4 regions of the Bradyrhizobium sp. Leo114 genome follow, and region 1 is predicted to be linked to each of the others. Evidence: predicted binding sites of a transcription regulator. Region 1 holds the regulator's gene; each other region holds the start of a gene.

Region 1 (4,400 bases):
CGCCTTGAAGAAGGCCGGCGGCGCGGAGCGCACGCCGCCTTCGCCCTGCACCGGCTCGATCAGGATGCCTGCGGTCTCTGGACCGATCGCGCGTTTCACCGCTTCGATATCGCCATGCGGCACCTGATCAAAGCCGTCCATCGGCGCGCCGAAGCCCTCGAGATATTTAGCGGCGCCGGTCGCGGCGAGTGTCGCGAGCGTGCGGCCATGGAAGGCGCCTTCGAAGGTGATGATGCGGTAGCGCTCCGGATGCCCCTTCGAGAAGTGATAGTGACGCACGACCTTGATCACGCCCTCCATCGCTTCCGCGCCGGAATTGCAGAAGAACACCAAGTCCGCAAAACTCTGCTCGCACAGCCGCGCGGCAAGCTTCTCGCCGTCCGGGCTCTTGAACAGGTTCGACATGTGCCAGAGCTTCGTCGCCTGTTCCTGCAGCGCCTTCACCAGATGCGGATGGGCATGGCCGAGCGCGTTCACCGCGACGCCGGAGGTGAAGTCGAGATAACGCTCGCCTTTGGTCGAGATCAGCCAACAGCCTTCGCCGCGTTCGAAGCCGAGATCGGCCCTGGCAAAAACGGGAAGCAGATGCGACGTGGCGCGGTCGGTCATGGCGATCACTGAAGGGTTCAGACAAGCCTTTCAGACAAGCCCCGGCGGCGTGCAGCGATGCAGACACGCGGCTGGAGCTCATCCAGCGAAAACAAAACGTGCCGCCTTTGCAGGGCGGCACGTGAAGGCATTCTATGCGCGCGGCGGGTGCTGTCAATCGCCACGAAGCCGCCAGGCTGCGCTGCAAAGTGCCGGTAATCCGCAGTTTTCCGGTGTGGTGGAAAAGCCCGATTGCAATCCCTAAATGTCGGAACATGTGGACGCATAGGCGCGGACTCTTGCGCCAGAGTCACGCCATATTGTAGCGTCTAGCCTGTCGGGTACGACATCTCGTGCGGCAGTTTTGATCCCTTAGAGTCCTTTGTGTGCGGCGTACACGTTCGGGTGCGGTTTTCGTGCCCGGCGAGCCTTAAGGGATTCTGCCCGCAGGGATTTTTGAGATTAGGCATCGCAGCGCTGTCCCAGGATCGGCCGGCGCAACGCGAAGGGAAAGATGCGATGACGGTATTGACCTGGTCCGACGAACGCGTCGAGCAGTTGAAAAAGCTCTGGGAAGGTGGCCTCTCGGCCAGCCAGATCGCTGCGGAACTGGGCAACGTGACCCGCAATGCGGTGATCGGCAAGGTGCACCGGCTCGGCCTCTCGGGCCGCGCCAAGAGTCCTGCTGCAGCCGCGCCGCGGCAGCGCAAGGCGCGTCCCGCACAGCCGATGATGCGCGTGGCGCGTCCGGTCTCCCGCGGCAACACCGCGCTCGCCCACGCCTTCGAGGTGGAGGTGGAAGCGGACCCTATCGCCTACGACAATGTGGTGCCGATGAGCCAGCGGCTGTCGCTGCTCGAATTGAACGAGGCCACCTGCCACTGGCCGGTCGGCGATCCCTCGAGCCCGGAATTCTTCTTCTGCGGCGGCAAGGCGCTTCCCGGCCTGCCCTATTGCGCGCACCACTCCCGCATCGCCTACCAGCCGGCGGCTGACCGCCGCCGTCCGACGGTCAAGCCGTCACAAGGCAAGTAAGCCGACGACAGATCGTAGCCTGGGTGGAGCGCAGCGCAACCCGGGAACGCTGTATCGGCGGGTCCAAATTTCCCCGGGGTTACGCTTCGCTGCACCCGGGCTACGGATTGAGGTCGCCGGTTTACGACTGCTCGGCCTTCGCGAAGCGATCATCGAGCGCGTAGCCCGCGCCGCGGACGGTACGGATCGGGTCCTGCTCGCGGCCGGGATTGAGCAATTTGCGCAGGCGGCCGATGTGAACGTCGACGGTGCGCTCGTCGATATAGATGTCGCGGCCCCAAACGCTGTCGAGCAGCTGCTCGCGGCTGAACACGCGGCCGGGATGCTCCAGGAAGAACTCCAGCAGGCGATATTCGGTCGGGCCGAGATCGATCGGGCGGCCCGAGCGCGCGACGCGGCGCTTCTCGCGGTCGAGTTCGATGTCGCCATAGGTGAGCACGGTGGCGAGCCGCTCCGGGCTTGCCCGGCGCAACAGGCCCTTCACCCGCGCGAGCAGTTCAGGCACCGAGAACGGCTTGACGATGTAGTCGTCGGCACCGGTCGCCAGCCCCCTCACGCGCTCGCTTTCCTCGCCGCGCGCGGTCAGCATGATGATCGGGAGCTGCTTGGTCTCCGGCCGCGCCCGCAGACGGCGGCACAGCTCGATGCCGGAGAGTCCCGGCAGCATCCAGTCGAGCACGACAAGGTCGGGAATACGTTCCTTGAGCCTTGTGTCCGCATCGTCTCCACGGGCGACCGTTTCGACATCATAGCCTTCTGCATCGAGATTGTAGCGCAACAGCGTCGTCAGCGCTTCTTCGTCTTCGACCACCAGAATGCGTGCGCTCATCGGCTTGGCTTCTCCTATAGCGGGATGACTCTCTGCTTGAATCGTCATCCCACTCTTCCTTTGATGTTTGAGCAGGATCTTGGCTGAAAGCCGGCGTCGACTTTCCGGATGTTGCTCTAGTTGCCCGGAACGGTCGTGGCGAACGTCGTCATATCCCCCTTCGGCCGCTTGTCGGTGATCTGCTGACCCTCGATCATGTAGAAGACCGTTTCCGCGATGTTGGTGGCGTGGTCGCCGATCCGCTCGATATTCTTGGCGCAGAACATCAGGTGGATGCAGAACGAGATGTTGCGCGGATCTTCCATCATGTAGGTGAGGAGCTCGCGGAACAGCGAGGTGCAGATCGCGTCCACCTCCTCGTCGCTCTTCCAGACGTTCATCGCCGCCGGCAGATCGTGCGCGGCATAGGCGTCGAGCACGGACTTGACCTGCGACAGCACGAGGTCGGTCATGTGCTCCAGGCCGCGGATCAGCTTCAGCGGCTGGAAGTCGTTCTCCAGCGCGGCGACGCGCTTGCCCATGTTCTTGGCGAGGTCGCCGATCCGCTCGAGGTCGGTCGCCACCCGCATCGCGCCGACGATCTCGCGCAGGTCGACAGCCATCGGCTGGCGGCGGGCGATCGTCAGCACGGCGCGCTCCTCGATCACGCGCTGCAGGCTGTCGATCTCGATGTCGGAAGCGACGACACGCTTGCCGAGCGCGACGTCGCGGCGGATCAGCGCATCGACGGATTCGGTGATCATCCGTTCGACCAGCCCGCCCATCTCTGCGACCAGACGGGTCAGTTCCTGAAGATCGCTGTCGAATGCCTTGGCGGTATGTTCAGAAGCCATGATGTCCCTCCTCAACCAAACCGGCCGGTGATGTAGTCCTGGGTGCGTCGATCGCTCGGCGAGGTGAAGATCTTGCTGGTGTCGTCGAACTCGATCAGTTCGCCCAGATACATGAACGCGGTCTTGTCGGAGACGCGCGCCGCCTGCTGCATGTTATGCGTGACGATCGCGATCGTGTAGTCCTCCGACAATTCCTGGATCAGCTCCTCGACCTTGGCGGTCGAGATCGGATCGAGCGCCGAGCAGGGCTCGTCGAACAGGATAACTTCGGGCCGCACCGCAACCGTGCGGGCGATGCAGAGGCGCTGCTGCTGGCCGCCGGAGAGGCTCAGGCCGGAGGCGTTGAGCTTGTCCTTGACCTCGTTCCACAGCGCGCCGCCGCGCAGCGCTTTCTCGACGCGGCCGTCCATTTCAGATTTCGAGATCTTCTCGTAAAGGCGGATGCCGAAGGCGATGTTCTCATAGATCGTCATCGGGAACGGCGTCGGCTTCTGGAACACCATTCCGATCCGCGCCCGCAGCAGGTTGAGGTCGAGCTTGGGGTCGAGGATGTTGGTCTGGTCCAGCATCAACTGGCCGGTGGCGCGCTGGCCGGGATACAGGTCGTACATCCGGTTGAAGATCCGGAGCAGGGTCGACTTGCCGCAGCCGGACGGGCCGATAAAGGCGGTGACGCGGTTGGTGCCGAGCGTCAGGTTGATGTTCTTCAACGCATGGTGCTCGCCGTAATAGAAGTTGAGGCTGCGTGCAGTCACCTTTGGCGCCGCTTCCGGCAGCGACTTCTGGGGAATGGCCGCGCTCGGGCTGGTCGTCGATACGGACAGATCGGTCATTTTGCGCTCCTTTCGGCGCCGAGAATGCGCGCGCCGATGTTGAGCGCGAGCACGGTCAAGGTGATAAGCAAGGCCCCGCTCCAGGCGAGCTCCTTCCAATAGGCGTAGGGGCTCTGCACGAAGTTGTTGATGGTCACCGGCAGGTTCGCCATCGTCTTGGTCAGGTTCAGGCTGAAGAACTGATTGGACAGCGCGGTGAACAGCAGCGGCGCGGTCTCACCGGCGACGCGGGCGGTCGCCAGCAGCACGCCCGTGATCAGGCCGGAGCGCGCCGCGCGATAG
Region 2 (4,400 bases), on a different contig from region 1:
CAATCCCGGCCGCAGCCGTGAATGGAGCTGTCATTGCGAGCCACCGGGTCGGCGCGAAGCGCCGCCCGACGACAGGCTCCGCGAAGCAATCCATGCAGCTGCGCGTGCGGAGAGGTGGATTGCTTCGTCGCTATCGCTCCCCGCAATGACGGTTGAATTCGGGGTTTCCACATCCCGCCGCCTCGGGTAAACCGCGCGCCATGAACCGGACCGGACTTTTCATCGCGCTGGGGCTTGCGGTCGTGATCGGGCTGTTGTTCGGGCTCTTTCCCGAACTCGACCTGAAGCTCGGTGCGCTGTTCTACGATGCCGCGCAAAAAACCTTTCCGCTGAAGCTGAACGCTGTCGCGTCGTTTGCGCGCGATGCGGCGATGTGGATCGCATGGGGATTTGCGCTGCCCGCGATCGCTGCGTTCGTCGTCAAGATGATCCGGCCCGACCGGCCGATGCTGATCTCGGGCCGCGCCGCGACGTTTCTCCTGGTGACGCTGCTGCTCTCCGCCGGCGTCCTCACCAACTTCACCTTCAAGACCTATTGGGGCCGGCCGCGACCGGTGGCGGTGACCGAGTTTGCCGGCGACAAGAGCTTCGTGCCGTGGTGGGATCCGCGCGGCACCTGCGGCCGCAACTGCTCGTTCTTCTCCGGCGAGGGGGCGACTGCGTTCTGGACCTATGCGCCGGCAGCGCTGGCGCCGCCGCAATGGCGCGCCCTGGCGTTTGCGGCGGCGACCGTGTTCGGTATCGCCACCAGCGCCCTGCGGATGGCCTTTGGCGGGCATTTCTTCACCGACGTCGCGATTGCCGGCATCGTGACCTACCTGGTGATCTGGCTCGCCTATGCCCTGATCTACCGCTGGCCGTCGACGCGGGTGACGGATGCCCAGGTTGATGCCGCGCTAACCCGGTTCGCGCGACGGTGGCGCCGGCGCGAGACGGACCCCAGGCCGTCGATATGAGCGACGTCATAAAGGCCGCCATTAATCACGTGCCCATCAGCGCGAAATTTGATATTCGCGCAACTTAACAGCAAACGACTTTACGACCGATTGGACGCTCCATGAGTACGATTTTGAAAAGCCTGCCCAAGGGCGAAAAAGTCGGCATCGCTTTCTCGGGCGGTCTCGACACCAGCGCAGCGCTGCTATGGATGAAACAGAAGGGCGCGCGCGTCTTTGCCTACACCGCGAACCTCGGCCAGCCCGACGAGTCCGACTACAACGAAATTCCGCGCAAGGCCATGGAGTTCGGCGCCGAGAAAGCCCGCCTCGTGGATTGCCGTATGCAATTGGTCCACGAAGGCATTGCCGCGATCCAATCCGGTGCCTTCCACATCTCGACCGGCGGCGCCACCTATTTCAACACCACCCCGCTCGGTCGCGCCGTGACTGGCACCATGCTGGTCTCGGCCATGAAGGAGGACGGGGTCAACATCTGGGGTGATGGCTCCACCTTCAAGGGCAACGATATCGAGCGGTTCTATCGCTACGGCCTGCTGACCAATTCGAACCTGAAGATCTACAAGCCCTGGCTCGACCAGCAATTCATCGACGAGCTCGGCGGCCGCGCGGAAATGTCGGCGTTCATGACCGCGCAAGGGTTCGCCTACAAGATGAGCGCCGAGAAGGCGTATTCGACCGACAGCAATCTCCTCGGTGCAACCCACGAGGCCAAGGATCTCGAGAGCCTGCAAAGCGGTATCAAGATCGTCAATCCGATCATGGGCGTGCCGTTCTGGCGCGACGACTGTGTCGTCAGGGCCGAACAGGTCACCGTGCGCTTCGAGGAAGGCCAGCCCGTCGCGCTGAACGGCCAGACTTTCCCGGACCCGGTGGCGCTGTTCCTCGAGGCCAACGCCATCGGCGGCAGGCATGGTCTTGGCATGAGCGACCAGATCGAGAACCGGATCATCGAGGCAAAGAGCCGCGGCATCTATGAAGCTCCCGGCATGGCGCTGCTGCACATCGCCTATGAGCGCCTGATCACCGGCATCCACAACGAAGACACCATCGAGCAGTACCGGATCAACGGCCTGCGCCTTGGCCGGCTGCTCTACCAGGGGCGGTGGTTCGATTCTCAGGCTCTCATGCTGCGCGAAACCGCCCAGCGTTGGGTGGCGCGCGCCATCACCGGTGAGGTGACGCTCGAGCTGCGCCGCGGCAACGACTATTCGATCTTGAACACCGAGAGCCCGAACCTGAGCTATCAGCCGGAGCGGCTGAGCATGGAGAAGGTGGAGGATGCGGCGTTCACGCCGGCGGACCGTATCGGCCAGCTCACAATGCGCAACCTCGACATCGCCGATACCCGCACCAAGCTGGATCTCTACGCGGAGACAGGCTTGCTGTCGCTCGGCGAGGGCTCGAACATCTTGAGGCTCGATAGCGACAAGAGCTGAAGCGTGTGAGCTCCGTAGCCCGGACTACGCTTGCGCTCCATCCGGGCTACGGACTGCGACGATCCATCGCCGGTATCCAGGCTCGATGTGTAATGGACGCGTCATTCGGCGCGGCTAGTCTCGTCGCCTGCGCGCCCGTGACCTCCGTACTGCAGCCGGACGGCGCGGGCGAACAATTGTGGGGCGCAAATCATGATCAAGCCATTTGCCGGTGCCGCTCTCCTCGTCCTGTTGTCCGGATCGCCGACGCTAGCCCAGACGATCTATCCGATCGACCGCGCCGACATCCTCGCCAGCGCCCATTTCGACTTCAAGGTCGAGTTTCCCGATCGCGTTGATCCGGCGAATGTGAAAGTCACGGTGAACGGCGCGGATTATTCCGCAGCGTTCGGCCAGCCCGGCACCTTCGTGGAGCACGAAGACGGCAAGGAGCAGTCGGCCCTGATCGTTCGCGACGTCGCATTGACCAAGCCCGGAAGCGTGAAGGTGGAAGTCTCTGACGGCGCACGCAGCCGCACTGTCGTGTGGTCGGTTTACGACACCGGTCCGCGCAAGGCCAAGAACGTGATCCTGTTCATCGGTGATGGACTGTCGCCGGCGCATCGGGTTGCGGCGCGTATGCTCTCCAAGGGAATTGCGGAAGGCAAAAGCCTCGGCAAGCTTGCCATCGACGACATGCCGCATATGGCGCTGGTTGCGACTGCCGGCTCCGATTCGATCATCACCGATTCGGCGAATGCGGCCAGCGCCTACGCCACGGGCCACAAGACCGCCGTCAACGCGTTGGGTGTCTACGCTGATCGCTCCACAAGCCCGTTCGATGATCCCAAGGTCGAAACCATCACCAGCGTCGCGAAGCGGCGGCTTGGTCTGGGCATCGGGATCGTCACCAACACCGAAGTCGAGGATGCCACACCGGCGGCAATGGTCGCGCATACCCGCCGCCGCGCCGCCTATGATGAGATCGTCGCGCAGCTCTTCGCCGCCAAGCCCGATGTCCTGATGGGAGGAGGCAGCGCGAATTTCCTGCCGCAAGCAGCAGCGGGAAAGCGCAAGGACGACATCGATTACATCGCCCGCTTTCGCGATGCCGGCTATCAGGTGGTGACGACAAAGTCCGAGCTTGATGCCTCGGCTGCGAAACCCGACACGAACAAGCTGCTGGGACTGTTTGCCTCCGGCAACATGGACGGCGTCCTGGACCGCAAGTTCCTCAAAGGCGGCAGCGTCGGCAAGTTTCCCGAACAGCCCGACCTGACCGAGCAGGTGCAGGCCGCGCTGAAAGTGCTGTCGAAGAACGATGCCGGCTTCTTCCTGATGGTGGAATCGGGACTGATCGACAAATACGCTCATCTCCTGGACATGGAGCGCGCGGTCTACGACACGATCATGCTCGACAATGCCGTTCGTTTTGCGCGCGACTGGGCGCAGGCCCGCGGCGACGACACCTTGATCCTGGTGGTGGCGGACCACAATCATCCCAACAGTCTTGTCGGCACCATCAATGACGACATGACTAAGACGCCCAACGTCCCGTTCCGCGAACGCGTCGGCGTCTATGACAAGGCGGGATTCCCCAACTATCCGGCTGCCGATGCGGAAGGCTATCCCTCGCGGGTGGATGTCAGCCGGCGGCTCGCGATTTTCTCGGCCAGCCTGCCGGACCATTACGAAACCTTCCGCCCCAAGCTCGATAACCCGAATGATCCGACGGCGAAGGGCGATGAGCCTGGGACTTTCAAAGCCAACGACAAATACAAGGACGTTCCGGGAGCCGTGCTACGCCCCGGCAATCTGCCGGCGATGATCGGCGCCAGCGTGCATTCGGGAGAAGACGTCATCCTGACAGCAACCGGCCCAGGCAGCGAACGCGTTCATGGTTCGATGGACAACACGGACGTCTTCCGTGTCATCGCCGATGCGCTGGGACTTGCCGCACCGGCGCCGTAGCCTCGCGAGCTCTTGTAGCGTGGGCGAAGCGAAGCGTGCCCGCGATCAACACTCC
Region 3 (4,400 bases), on a different contig from region 1:
GCGACCGGAACAACCACGGGAATTCGACCATGTCGGACCTAGACCGTAACTATGCCTCTCCCTTCGGCCGGGCCGCCGGTCGCATTGACACTGCGACGGTCGACGCCGGTCTGCGCGCCTACATGCTGCGCATCTACAACTACATGTCGATCGGCCTCGCGATCACGGGCCTGGCCGCGCTCGGCGTCTATATGGCGGCGGTGACGGCGGATCCGTCCGCAGCCGTCGCAAAGTTCGGCAACGCCTATCTGACGCAGTTCGGCTATGCGATGTTCGTCAGCCCGCTGAAGTGGCTGTTCATCCTCGCACCGCTGGTGATGGTGTTCGTGATCTCGGCCGGCATTAACCGGCTTCAGCCCGCGACTGCTCAGCTCCTGTTCTGGGTGTTCTCGGCGCTGATGGGCCTCTCGCTGTCGTCGATCTTCCTGGTGTATACGCACACCTCGATCGTGCGGGTGTTCTTCATCACCGCGGCGACCTTTGGTGCGCTTAGCCTCTACGGCTACACCACCAAGCGTGACATGAGCGGCATGGGCTCGTTCCTGTTCATGGGCCTGATCGGCATCATCATCGCCAGCCTGGTCAACCTGTTCCTGGCGAGCTCGGCGCTGCAGTTCATCGTTTCGGTGGTCGGCGTGCTGGTGTTCGCGGGCCTCACCGCTTGGGATACCCAACGGCTGAAGAACGACTACATCTACGGCTACGCCTCGCAGGGTGGCGCGATTGCCGAGCGTGCGGCGATTACCGGCGCACTCTCGCTCTACCTGAACTTCATCAACCTGTTCACGCTGCTCCTGCAGCTCCTCGGACAGCGCGACTAAGCGCCTCCGGCAGTACCAACGATCGAAGCCCCGGCCTCACCGCCGGGGCTTTTCGTTTGCGCACTCAGTCCCCTACCCGGGCTCGTTCCCGAGCATCCACCATTGACGAGAAAGGCGTGGATGGCCGGGTCAAGCCCGGCCATGACAGATAAGGAGAGCGTTGCTCCCGGGAAACCTGCTGCTATCTTGCCGCCATGTCCGCCGTCGAGATCAGGCCCGCCACCGAGGCCGACCTTCCCTCCGTCACTGCAATTTACGAGCACGCGGTGCGCTTCGGCACCGCGACGTTCGAGCTGGTCCCGCCGGACCTGGCGGAGATGACGCGCCGCTTCAGGGCGCTGACGGATGGCGGCTTTCCCTATTTCATCGCTGCCCTTGACGGAGGCGTGGTCGGTTATGCCTATGCCGGCGCCTACCGCCCGCGTCCGGCCTATCGCTTCACGGTGGAGAATTCGATTTATCTGGATCCCTCGATCCACCGCCGCGGCGTCGGCCTGCAACTGCTGCAGCGGCTGATCAGCGAATGCGAGGCGCGCGGCTACCGGCAGATGATCGCGGTGATCGGGGACTCCGCCAACGCCGGCTCAATCGGCGTTCACCTCAAGACCGGCTTCACGCTGATCGGAATCCATCCGAGCGTCGGCCTCAAATTCGGCCGCTGGCTCGACACGGTGATGATGCAGCGCGCGCTCGGCGACGGCGCGACCACGATACCGACCGAGGATCCGGGCCGGCGTTAATTCTCCGTCATTCCGGGGCCCGCGTAAGCGCGAACCCGGAATCCAGAGGTTGATGAGAGCGCAATTTGCCGCACGAGATTCCGGGTTCGCTTCGCGCCCCGGAATGACGGACGCCGCGGCCTTAAACAACCGCCAGCTTGCGGTCGATCACGAGCAGCACGCGCTCCAGCTCATGGCCACGGCGCAGGATCAGGCCGGTCGCAGAGATCACGCTGTACATGCCCTGCTTGCGGGCGAGCCGCGGGTCCTTCTCGATTCGGTAGATCGGGACCTCGGAGGAGCGGCGGAACACCGAGAACACGGCGCGATCCTTCAGGAAGTCGATGGCGTAATCCCGCCACTCGCCATCGGCGACCATGCGGCCATAGAGATTGAGGATGCGATTGAGTTCGAGACGATTGAACGTGACGCGGTTCTGTAGCGGGCTGGCAGCGACGGGCCGCGCCGCCGCGCGAAGCCCGCTTGGATCGCTGTCCTCCGATATCAATATCATCAAGCGCCTCCTGTCATGCGGCTGACATGATTGCGCTAACCGGGCAGCGCCGCAAGGGTTCAGAGCCGCCGTGCGACGAATGGGAAGATTTTCCAGGAGTCACAGTATCGTTAGAAAGAATCTTATTGCTGCCCCACTTCCGCCCACCGCCCGCCCCGCTGCCCTGCGAAAAGGAAATCCTGCGTTGGCCCGGTTCTTTCGGTTCCGGATTCCTCAGCCCCCAGCCCCCCGGGGCCGTCGGGACCGGGCCTGTTCGCAGGGGAGTTAACTCCCTTTTGACTGGGCCAACGAGAGTTGGTCCTTTTCTTTTTTGGGGGTCCCTCACGACACGTCATTCCGGGCACGCGACAGCGTGAGCCCGGAATCTGGAGGTTGATGGCGAGAGATTCCGGGTTCGCGCGATGCGCGCGCGGAATGACAGGATGTGGCGGGTTTGATTTAGACCTTACCGCAGCGGCGTCATGGCCGCGCCGAGCATGGGGCCCGGCTTGTCGCGATTGCCGTCCTGGACATAGACGACGGCGGCATCGACGCCTTCACGCGAGATGTTCTCGATCGGCACAGTCCAGCTTCCCGCGCTGCCATTCCAGTCGCCGACCTTCAACAGGTTACGCACCACGTTGTGATAGGTGATCTCTTGCCCGCGATTCTCGCCGCGCCCGATCGAGATCGGCACCGCCTTGGAGATCGAGCAGATCCAGACTTCGCCATGCTTGACGCGCGGCCCATTGCTCGCCGCCACCGAGACATTGATCTGCTTGCCGGACAGCGACATCGTCACCGGCACCGACATCACGCCCTCGGTCGCGGTATCCTTGATCGCAGTCTCGATGCCGACGCGATCGCTGCCGATCACCTTCGCCGAGCCGTTAACGATGACTTGCGGCGTATAGACGTCGCGGTCGCCGCGCACATGCGAATAGGCTTTCTGGCGCGCGCTGAAGCGCGAATCAGCCAGCGTGTCCTTCCAGCCGAGATAATCCCAGTAGTCGATCGGCATGCTGAGCGCGATGACATTCGGGTCCTTGGCGAGTTCGCCGATGATCTTGTCGGCGGGCGGGCAGGACGAACAACCCTGTGAGGTGAAGAGCTCGACGACCGCACGCGGATCGGCGTGGGCGGGTCGGATGATCGCGATAATGGCGCAAACACTGAGCGCGCCGGACCAAAGCGAAAGACGATTATAGGCCATCATCGCTGTCATTCTGAGAACCGATCGTGATGATTTCCATCCGTACTTGTACGGGGCATGAGAGACGACCCTGAAGAGCATGCCCCTGACGTGCGAAAGCGGCCTTTTTCATAGGCCGCCCGCATTTTCCTAGCCATTCACGTAGCAGTGAGGCACCGATCACAAATCCGCGTTAGGCCGCGAGCTTGCGCAACACGTAGTGCAGGATGCCGCCGTTGCGATAATAATCGAGCTCATCGAGCGTATCGATGCGGCAAAGCAGCGGGACATGCTGCACTTTGCCATCGCTGGAGGTGACGTCCGCCGTCAGCATCTGGCGGGGCTTCAAATCGCCCTGCAAGCCACGAATCGTGACCTTCTCGTCGCCCTTGATGCCGAGCGACTGCCATGACGCGCCCGGCTCGAAGGTGAGTGGCAGCACACCCATGCCGACCAGATTGGAGCGATGGATGCGCTCGAAGCTCTGGCAGATCACCGCGCGAACACCGAGCAGGCGGGTGCCCTTGGCCGCCCAGTCGCGCGATGAGCCGTTGCCGTACTCGGCGCCGGCGAACACCACCAGCGGCACGCCTTCCGCTTGGTACTTCATCGCGGCATCGTAGATCGACATCTGCTCGCCGTCGGGCCAGTGCTTGGTGTTTCCGCCTTCCGGAATATTGCCGTCGGCACCCTTGAGCATGAAGTTCTTGATGCGGATGTTGGCAAAGGTTCCGCGCATCATGACCTCATGATTGCCGCGCCGCGTACCATACTGGTTGAAGTCGGCCGGCCGCACCTGATGCTCGCTCAGGAATTTGCCGGCGGGCGACGTCAGCTTGATCGAGCCGGCCGGCGAGATGTGGTCGGTCGTGATCTTGTCGCCGAACATGGCGAGGATCCGCGCCTCGACGATGTCGGTGATCGGCTCGGGCTCCTTCTTCATGCCCTCGAAATAGGGCGGGTTCTGCACATAGGTCGAGCTCATGTTCCAGCGATAGGTCTCGCTCTCGACCGTCTTGATCTTGCGCCAGTTGGTGTCGCCCTTGAACACGTCGGCGTATTTCTTCTTGAAGATCGACGCGGTGACGAACTTCTTCATGAAGGCGTTGATTTCCTTCGCGGTCGGCCAGATGTCCTTCAGGTAGACCGGCTTGCCGTCCTTGCCCTCGCCGATC
Region 4 (4,400 bases), on a different contig from region 1:
GGCGCTGACGCTTTTGAGCATGGTCGGCAGCATCGTCCTGCTCGGGCTCGCGCTGAAGACACTGCCGATCGGAACCGCCTATGCGGTGTGGACCGGCATCGGCGCGGTCGGAACGGCGATGCTCGGCATCGTCCTGTTCGGCGAACCGGCCACCGCGCTTCGGCTGTCGAGCATCGGGCTGATCGTGGCCGGCATTGTCGGCCTCAAGCTTGTGACCTGATCAGCGCAGCGCCAACACCACCCAATAGGTAACGGCCGCAACCGCCGCCGCGGCCGGGATAGTGATGACCCAGGCATAGACGATCGAGCTTGCGACATTCCAGCGCACCGCCGACATCCGGCGCGCCGCACCGACGCCGACGATGGCGCCGGTGATGGTGTGGGTGGTGGAAACGGGAACCCCGAGGAAGGTCGCCATGAACAGGGTCGCCGCCCCGCCGGTCTCCGCGCAGAAACCCTGCATCGGCGTCAGCTTCGTGATGCGGAGGCCCATGGTGCGGACGATGCGCCAGCCGCCCATCAGGGTGCCCATCGCCATCGCCGCCTGACAGGCCAGCACCACCCAAAATGGAATGTGAAACTCCTCGCCGAGACGCCCCTGCGAATACAGCAGCACGCCGATGATGCCCATGGTCTTCTGCGCGTCGTTGCCGCCATGGCCGAGCGAATAGAGCGAGGCGGAGACGAATTGCAGGGTGCGGAAGGCGCGGTCGACGGCGAACGGCGTCGACCGCACCGAGAGCCAGGACACGATCGCAACCAGCACCAAGGCCAGCAGGAAACCGATCAGCGGCGACAGCACGATTGCGAGCAGCGTCTTGGAGAGCCCGCTCCACACCGCCGCCGAGATCCCCGCCTTCGCCATGCCGCCACCAATCAGGCCGCCGATCAGGGCATGCGAACTCGACGAGGGAATGCCGAGCGCCCAGGTGATCACGTTCCAGACGATGGCGCCGACCAGCGCGGCGAAGATCACGGTCACATCGACGACCTCGGGCTCGATGATCCCGGTGCCGATGGTATTGGCGACATGCAGGCCGAACACCATGAAGGCGATGAAGTTGAAGAACGCCGCCCAGAACACCGCGTACTGCGGCCGCAGCACGCGCGTCGAGACGATGGTCGCGATCGAATTCGCGGCATCGTGCAGGCCGTTCAGGAAATCGAACAGCAGGGCGACCGCGATCAGGATCACCAGGATCGGAAGACCAAGCGTGGCGTCCACGTAAACCGCCCTACTTTATTTTCTTGAGCATGATCTGCGCGCAAACGCTGCGCGTTTGTAGCGGGGAAAACCGGTGCCCACTTTTCGGGATCATGCTCAGACCTGTTCGATCACGATCGAGTTGATCTCGTTGGCGACGTCGTCGAAGCGGTCGGCGACTTTTTCGAGGTGATCGTAGATCTCGGCACCGACGATGAAATCCATCGTGTTGGCGTCGCGATGCTTGAGATAGAGCTCCTTCAGCCCGATGTCGTGGAGATCGTCAACCCGGCCCTCGAGCTTGGTCAGTTCCTCGGTGATCTGCGTCAGCATCGCGACGTTGCTGCCGATCGACTGCAACAGCGGCAGCGCGCGCCCGACCAGGTCGGCGCATTCGACGATCAGAGTGCCCATTTCGCGCATCGGCGGCTCGAACGCGCGCACCTCAAACAGCACCACCGCCTTGGCGGTCTGCTGCATCTGGTCGACGGCATCGTCCATGGCCGTGATCAGGTTCTTGATGTCGCCGCGGTCGAACGGGGTGATGAAGGTGCGGCGGACGGCAGTCAGAACCTCGCGGGTGATGTTGTCGGCGTCGTTCTCGAACTGGTTGACGCGCTGGCAGTGGACCGGCGTCTCGTCCCCACCCTTCAGCATGTCCTGCAGCGCCATCGCGCACTGGACCGCGGTCTTGGCATGCCGGGCGAACAGGTCGAAAAACCGCTCCTCCTTGGGCAAAAAGCTTCGAAACCAGCGCAGCATAGGCTCAAAATCCATCTTTCCGGAGGACGCTCCGGGATCACCTGTCACAAAACTGTCATAGAACATTTTGTACAGGGACGGCCAGCGCTCCGCGGGCGGAACCGGGTCATCCACCGCTTTGTAGCTCGTGGCTCCGATGCCTCCGACGGCCCAACGCAACAGTGTGGCGTTGGGCTCCAATCGAGCGGGCCGGCCGATGGTGCTACAGCGACCGCCTCAGCAAACGCGCGACCTCGCCGATGATGCCGCGGCGGAAGGTCAGCACGCAGGCGACGAAGATGACGCCCTGGATCACGGTCACCCACTGGCCGTAACCGGCCAGATATTGCTGCATGGCGATGATGATGAAGGCGCCGACCACGGGACCGAAGATGGTGCCGAGGCCGCCAACCAGCGTCATCAGCACGATCTCGCCGGACATCGACCAGTGCACGTCGGTCAGCGAGGCGTTCTGGGCCACGAACACCTTGAGCGAGCCGGCAAAGCCCGCCAGCGTGCCCGATAGAATGAAGGCGAGCAGCTTGTACTGGTCGGTCTTGTAGCCGAGCGAAATCGCCCGCGGCTCGTTCTCGCGGATCGACTTCAGCACCTCGCCGAAGGGCGAGTTGATGGTCCGGTAGATCAGGAGGAAGCCGCCGAGGAAGCCGGCGAGCACGACGTAATAGAGCACTGTCGGCTTGGCGAGGTTGAAGACGCCGAACAGGAAGCCCTGCGGAATGCCCTGGATGCCGTCTTCGCCATGGGTGAACGGCGCCTGCAGGTAGATGAAGTAGAGGAGCTGCGACAGCGCCAGCGTGATCATCGAGAAGTAGATGCCCTGCCGGCGGATCGAGATGTAGCCGGTGATGACGGCAAGCCCGCAGGCCGCGGCCGTGCCGATGATGATGCCGAGCTCCGGCGGCAGCGCCCACACCTTCAGCGCATGCGCCGAGACGTAGCCGGCGGTCCCCAGGAACATCGCGTGGCCGAACGACAGCAGGCCGCCATAGCCGACCAAGAGGTTGAAGGCGCAGGCGAGCAGCGCAAAGCACAGCGCCTGCATCACGAAGAACGGATAGATGCCGGTGAGCGGCACGATGGCCAGCAGCACCGCCATCACGGCGAAGGCAACCATCTCGTCACGCATCGCGCGGGGCGTGACCGGCAGGGTATCGTCGGTAAGTGCTGACATATCAGGCCGCCCGTCCAGTCAGTCCCGTCGGCTTCACAAGCAGGACCAGCACCATCAGAACGAACACGACGGTGTTGGAAGCCTCAGGGTAGAAATACTTGGTCAGTCCCTCGATCACGCCGAGCGCAAAACCGGTGATGATCGATCCCATGATCGATCCCATACCGCCGATCACCACCACCGCGAACACGACGATGATGAGGTCGGCGCCCATCAGCGGTCGGACCTGGTTGATCGGCGCCGACAGCACGCCCGCGAGCGCCGCAAGCCCGACGCCGAGGCCGTAGGTGAGCGTGATCATCCTCGGCACGTTGATGCCGAACGCGCGTACCAGCGTCGGATTTTCGGTCGCAGCGCGCAAGTATGCGCCGAGCTGCGTCTTCTCGATCAGGAACCAGGTGGCCAGGCATATCACCAGCGAGAAAACGACCACCCAGCCGCGATAGATCGGCAGGAACATGAAGCCGAGATTGATGCCGCCGCGGAGCGCGTCGGGAATCTGGTACGGCAGGCCGGAGGAGCCGAAATAGTTCTGGAAGATGCCCTGGATGATCAGCGCGATGCCGAAGGTCAGCAGCAGGCCATAGACGTGGTCGAGCCCGGACAGCCATTGCAGCATGGTCCGCTCCAGGATCATGCCGAAGATGCCGACCACGATGGGCGCGATGAGCAGCGCCCACCAATAGTTGATGCCGGCGATGTTGAGCAGGAAATAGGCGCAGAAGGCGCCCATCATGTAGAGCGCGCCATGGGCGAAATTGATGATGTTGAGCATGCCGAAGATCACGGCAAGCCCCAGGCTGAGCAGCGCGTAAAACGAGCCGTTGATCAGTCCCACAAGTAGCTGTGCGTAGAGAGCCTGCATCGCGTTGGCCTTCGCCCCCCTCCCCCCAAATGGAGCCCGCCGGCTTCACCGCCGGCGGGCGATGATAGTTACTTCTTGAGCAGCGCGCACTTGCTTTCGGAAAGCGGCGTGAACGCCTGGTCGGCCGGAACGGTGGCGACCAGCTTGTAGAAATCCCAGGGCCCCTTGGATTCCGAAGGCTTCTTCACCTCGAACAGGTACGCCGGATGGATGGCGCGGCCGTTCGGCTGGATTTCGCCCTTGCCAAACAGATCGTCCTCGGTCGGGATCGACTTCATCTTCTCCACGACCTTGACGCCGTCGTGCGGATTGCCGCCAAGCGCTTCCAGCGCCTTGAAATAGTGACGCAGGCCCGCATAGACGCCGGCCTGGACCATGGACGGCATGGCGTGGTTCTT

The links. Region 1 encodes PhoB, which activates phosphate uptake and scavenging genes when phosphate is short. Its sites were predicted from a motif close to TGTCATNNANCTGTCAT; they were not measured.
Region 2: ACZIRK_RS12500 (alkaline phosphatase) is a predicted target of PhoB. The motif match lies at 2,484-2,500, and genes of this name have one in related genera.
Region 3: ACZIRK_RS26330 (DUF2794 domain-containing protein) is a predicted target of PhoB. The motif match lies at 2,066-2,082, and genes of this name have one in related genera.
Region 4: ACZIRK_RS32470 (DUF47 domain-containing protein) is a predicted target of PhoB. The motif match lies at 2,009-2,025, and genes of this name have one in related genera.

The regions. Positions count from the first base shown of each region.
Region 1 covers NZ_JBUYEN020000003.1:53,011-57,410, forward strand. Annotated here, with positions in the region: gene ACZIRK_RS04525 (aspartate aminotransferase family protein) at 1-609, opposite strand, end outside; gene ACZIRK_RS04530 (GcrA family cell cycle regulator) at 1,108-1,623, shown strand; gene phoB (phosphate regulon transcriptional regulator PhoB) at 1,745-2,452, opposite strand; gene phoU (phosphate signaling complex protein PhoU) at 2,569-3,285, opposite strand; gene pstB (phosphate ABC transporter ATP-binding protein PstB) at 3,297-4,118, opposite strand; gene pstA (phosphate ABC transporter permease PstA) at 4,115-4,400, opposite strand, start outside.
Region 2 covers NZ_JBUYEN020000008.1:227,966-232,365, forward strand. Annotated here, with positions in the region: gene ACZIRK_RS12485 (hypothetical protein) at 1-21, shown strand, start outside; gene ACZIRK_RS12490 (phosphatase PAP2 family protein) at 201-956, shown strand; gene argG (argininosuccinate synthase) at 1,058-2,395, shown strand; gene ACZIRK_RS12500 (alkaline phosphatase) at 2,588-4,345, shown strand.
Region 3 covers NZ_JBUYEN020000023.1:98,453-102,852, forward strand. Annotated here, with positions in the region: gene ACZIRK_RS26320 (Bax inhibitor-1/YccA family protein) at 30-821, shown strand; gene ACZIRK_RS26325 (GNAT family N-acetyltransferase) at 1,016-1,561, shown strand; gene ACZIRK_RS26330 (DUF2794 domain-containing protein) at 1,683-2,054, opposite strand; gene ACZIRK_RS26335 (DUF1223 domain-containing protein) at 2,500-3,258, opposite strand; gene acnA (aconitate hydratase AcnA) at 3,419-4,400, opposite strand, start outside.
Region 4 covers NZ_JBUYEN020000035.1:7,418-11,817, forward strand. Annotated here, with positions in the region: gene sugE (quaternary ammonium compound efflux SMR transporter SugE) at 1-220, shown strand, start outside; gene ACZIRK_RS32465 (inorganic phosphate transporter) at 221-1,225, opposite strand; gene ACZIRK_RS32470 (DUF47 domain-containing protein) at 1,322-1,966, opposite strand; gene ACZIRK_RS32475 (branched-chain amino acid ABC transporter permease) at 2,169-3,137, opposite strand; gene ACZIRK_RS32480 (branched-chain amino acid ABC transporter permease) at 3,139-4,002, opposite strand; gene ACZIRK_RS32485 (ABC transporter substrate-binding protein) at 4,071-4,400, opposite strand, start outside.